2 regions of the Neobacillus sp. Soil_C_43 genome follow, and region 2 is predicted to be linked to the other one. Evidence: a T-box and tRNA genes for the amino acid it is inferred to sense, from the RefSeq annotation. Region 2 holds a T-box; the other holds one or more tRNA genes.
The links. A T-box is a leader RNA that pairs with one kind of tRNA and senses whether it is charged. The one in region 2 lies ahead of AC3A54_RS02890 (glycine--tRNA ligase), so its partner is inferred to be a tRNA-Gly.
Positions count from the first base shown of each region.

Region 1 (2,205 bases), on a different contig from region 2:
AACAGAGAAAAGGGGTACGAAAAATCTGTCTATGAGCCCGAATTACCTGATGTAGAAGGATTACGGTCGCATAGACAGGCTCTATGAGCTCGAATTACTAGATGGAGAAGGGTTCCGGTCGCATAGACAGACTCTATGAGCCCGAATTACCTGATGGAGAAGGGTTACGGTCGCATAGACAGGCTCTATGAGTCCGAATTGCCTGAAAGAGAAGGGTTCCGGTCGCATAGAAGGGTTCTACGAGCCGAACTGTCTGATGGAGAAACAAAAACACCTTGCTTCCCCTCCACCTCTAGGCAATTATGCCAGCCTCTCAATGTAAACTCACAATAAATAACCATAATAGAAAAAAAACGAGCATTGTTCGTTTGTTGTTTTTTCCATAATTGGTTACGCCGAAATAATCACTTGTTGCGTAATCATTATATTTAACATCTAAATCATGAAACATCCGATGTACATCTATTAAATAAGAAACATCCTTCGTTTCATCCGCCTGTTCCAATAAATCAAGTGTTAGATTAAAATCCGTTTTTAAATCTGGATCATCAACTGCGTCAATCATTTTATTCAAATTTTCTATGTAATCTTTGTATTTGTTATGAAAAAGAGTAAAATTAAAATCTTTACTTCTCCCCCAGCATAACTCTTCATTCCAATAATTATGATTAATTTTAATGTATTCTCCAATATCCGCTTCGTTTACATTCGCTTGTACTAGCTGCTGAACAGGCAATTCATTTGAGGCAGCTCGGTAAGACTTGAAATAAATCGTAACAGCGGAGCCAACCACAATAGCTATGAATAAGATTGTAGAGAAAATGATCGGTTTTCTTCGAATAAAGCTCACCTCACTAGATTAGTATTTAAAGATTTTAATATAGAGTAGCAAATATTTTTATTGATGTCATTTAAAAAGGGAATAAATCAGTCATATGTTTTTTGATGTTATTCGACAAAATTTGCATAACTCTCTTGACGCGTCCAAAAAAAGTGTGTATTATTGTAAGGGTCAACTCGTTCAATGAGTTGTCACAAAATATATGCGGGTGTAGTTTACTGGTAAAACCTCAGCCTTCCAAGCTGATGTAGTGGGTTCGATTCCCATCACCCGCTCCATACATAACTAACGCAGTGTATCGTTACATAGAGAACGATGCATTGCGTTTTTTCTTTATATAGAAAAAAGATGCCAAACTGGCATCATTTTAGAATGTGGTAGGTTGCTTCCCCGCCGTGTATTTGAACAAACATGTTCATTAGAGATTCTGTTAGCTTTTCTGCGTTATGAAGATCAGTGGATGGTCTTAAATAGATGAGTTGAAGAGCATGTTTTGTTTCTACCGAAACAGGGGCTCTATCAGAATCTACAAAAGGACTTCCAAATGGGCCGTTCTCATCGGCTGATAAAATAAGGCGCTCCAAAGAATTTAACCGCCCATTTAAGCCCACATATTCCTCTCCTTCGTCCCCAAAGCGAATACTAACGGGACCATTCAAACATTCTTGGTCGTAGATTCCGATAGGTACTTGATATTGTAGAGAGAAAAAATTATTAATATCGATTGCACTTTGTACAGACGAAAGGTAATTCTGTTTCTGTACCCTTCTGTATAAAGCTTCGACAGATGGACGGTACCGGTTGGGGTCCTTACCATTCTTTTTAAAAATAGTTCGCCATTCCTGAACTCCAGGAAGCTCTGTAACAGGTGTATTTTCTAAATCAAAATAAATAGACTCCTGGAAGAGTTGGAGTCTGCCTCTTAGCATTTGCGGTGAATCTCCGACCAATATATTTTTATATTCGATAACAGCTAGTTTAAAGTCAGGAACTTGTCCCTTTATTTCTTGTGAGAGTTGAATTTCCAACGATTCCACCTCCAAATTTCATTTAAAATAGTTTATCATAAATAGATGTGCAACCAATAATTAAAACAATCAAACCACAACTAATATAAACATACTTTGGGGGAAGGAGGAACCAATATGGATCTCAAGCAATTAAAAAAAGATCTCATTGCTTACAGCAAGGAAATTGGAATCGATAAGATCGGTTTTACAAACGCAGACATGTTCAGTGAATTGAAAAATAGATTAATCAGACAACAAGAACTTGGCTATCAATCTGGTTTTGAGGAGCCAGACATAGAGAAACGTGTAACACCCGCCCTTTTGATGGAGGAGCCACGTTCCATTATTGCGATT
Region 1 covers NZ_JBDGJV010000005.1:236,125-238,329, reverse strand. Annotated here, with positions in the region: gene AC3A54_RS09915 (hypothetical protein) at 314-850, opposite strand; tRNA gene AC3A54_RS09910 (tRNA-Gly) at 1,046-1,119, shown strand; gene AC3A54_RS09905 (B3/B4 domain-containing protein) at 1,204-1,869, opposite strand; gene queG (tRNA epoxyqueuosine(34) reductase QueG) at 1,987-2,205, shown strand, end outside.
Region 1: it encodes a tRNA-Gly, which carries the amino acid that the T-box ahead of AC3A54_RS02890 (glycine--tRNA ligase) is inferred to sense. The anticodon was not compared.

Region 2 (2,205 bases):
TCCAACAGGGAGAGATTGCTACTTCCTTAAGGTCAATTGGTGAAGATATATTCTTAACTGCGTATGCGAGTTATATTGTTGAATTAACTGATAAATGCACCGATGAAAAAAAACCAAACCCTTTTCATTTTGAATTGCTTCTCCAAACATTGAACTACATGAACGAAGGCTATGAACCTGATATTCTGATGAATATCTATGAAATGAAAATGTTAAATGTAATGGGCTTATATCCAGTCTTGAATCAATGTTCCGTTTGCGGGAGTACAGACGGACATTTTTCTTTTTCCATTCGGGAAGGCGGCTTTATTTGTCACAGATGTTTAGAAAAAGATCGATACCATTATAAATTATCACCAGCTACAATTAAATTATTAAGGCTATTTTATTATTTTGATCTTTCTAGACTAGGAAATATATCTGTTAAAGCAGAAACGAAGGCCGAACTAAAAAATGTGATTGACGCATATTATGAAGAGTACTCGGGACTACACTTAAAAACAAAGAAATTTCTTAACTCCATGGATCAATTTCGTAATCTCTTATGATAGCTATATTGACAATAGCAGAAGTTTTGGTTAATATTTTGGATAATAAAATATTTGCATTGACGGAAAAGAGTAATTAGATTTCTCTCTCTATAAAAGCGAACCTAGGATGGTGAGAGCTAGGGTATAGGGCACTAATGAAGGCGTTCCTGAGCAATTTTGTGTTGATTAGGCACATTTAAGGAGGCTGCTATTACAAGCAGCAAATAGGGTGGAACCGCGGGTAACTCTCGTCCCTATGCTAATAAGCATAGGGGTGGGAGTTTTTTTATTTGCTGAAATAGGCACCCCCTGTTTTAAAGGCACTATAGCTAGAAATTTTTTAGAAAAGGAGCAATAAAAATGAGTAATGTAACGATGGAGCAAATTGTTGCACATGCAAAGCACAGAGGATTTATTTTTCCGGGGTCAGAGATTTATGGTGGCCTTGCAAACACATGGGATTACGGTCCATTAGGTGTTGAGTTCAAAAACAATATCAAACAGGCATGGTGGAAGAAATTTGTTCAGGAGTCCCCTTACAATGTGGGCTTGGACGCTAGTATTCTGATGAATCCAAGAACATGGGAAGCGTCTGGACACATTGGAAACTTTAATGATCCAATGATTGATTGTAAAAACTGTAAAGCGCGTCACCGCGCAGATAAATTAATCGAAAATGCTCTTGATGAAAAAGGTATTGAAATGGTTGTTGATGGCTTACCGTTTGAGAAGATGGAAGAGCTTGTCAAAGAACATAATATAGCATGTCCGGATTGTGGAAGTCATGATTTCACAGGAATCCGACAGTTTAATCTTATGTTTAAAACCTTCCAAGGTGTTACTGAGTCAAGCACCAATGAGATTTTCCTTCGACCTGAAACAGCTCAAGGAATTTTTGTGAACTTTAAAAATGTACAACGTACAATGAGAAAGAAATTACCATTTGGTATTGCTCAGATTGGAAAAAGTTTCCGCAACGAAATTACACCAGGTAATTTTACCTTCCGTACACGTGAGTTCGAACAAATGGAGCTTGAATTTTTCTGTAAACCAGGAGAAGAGCTCACATGGTTTGATTATTGGAAGAATTTCGCTGAAGGCTGGTTAGGTTCTTTAGGTCTTACAAAAGAAAATTTAAGACTGCGTGACCATTCTGAAGATGAACTTTCTCACTATAGTAATGCAACGACCGATTTTGAATATAAGTTTCCATTTGGCTGGGGTGAGCTTTGGGGTGTTGCTTCCAGAACAGATTATGATTTGAAGCAGCATATGGAATTTTCGGGTGAGGATTTCCATTACCTTGATCCGGAAACGAATGAAAAGTATGTTCCTTACTGTATCGAACCATCACTCGGTGCGGACCGCGTTACATTGGCATTTTTAATTGATGCATATGAAGAAGAAGAGCTTGAAGATGGTACTTCCAGAACAGTTATGCATTTTCATCCTGCACTAGCACCGTTTAAGGCAGCCATTCTTCCGTTATCCAAGAAGTTATCTGATGAGGCAAAAGAAGTTTTTGCTACATTATCTAAATACTTTACTGTCGATTATGACGAGGCTGGTTCTATCGGTAAACGCTACCGCCGCCATGATGAAATCGGAACACCGTTCTGTATTACCTATGATTTTGACTCAAAAGAAGATCAAATGGTAACAGTAAGAGACCGTG
Region 2 covers NZ_JBDGJV010000001.1:542,068-544,272, reverse strand. Annotated here, with positions in the region: gene recO (DNA repair protein RecO) at 1-548, shown strand, start outside; T-box leader at 599-789, shown strand; gene AC3A54_RS02890 (glycine--tRNA ligase) at 891-2,205, shown strand, end outside.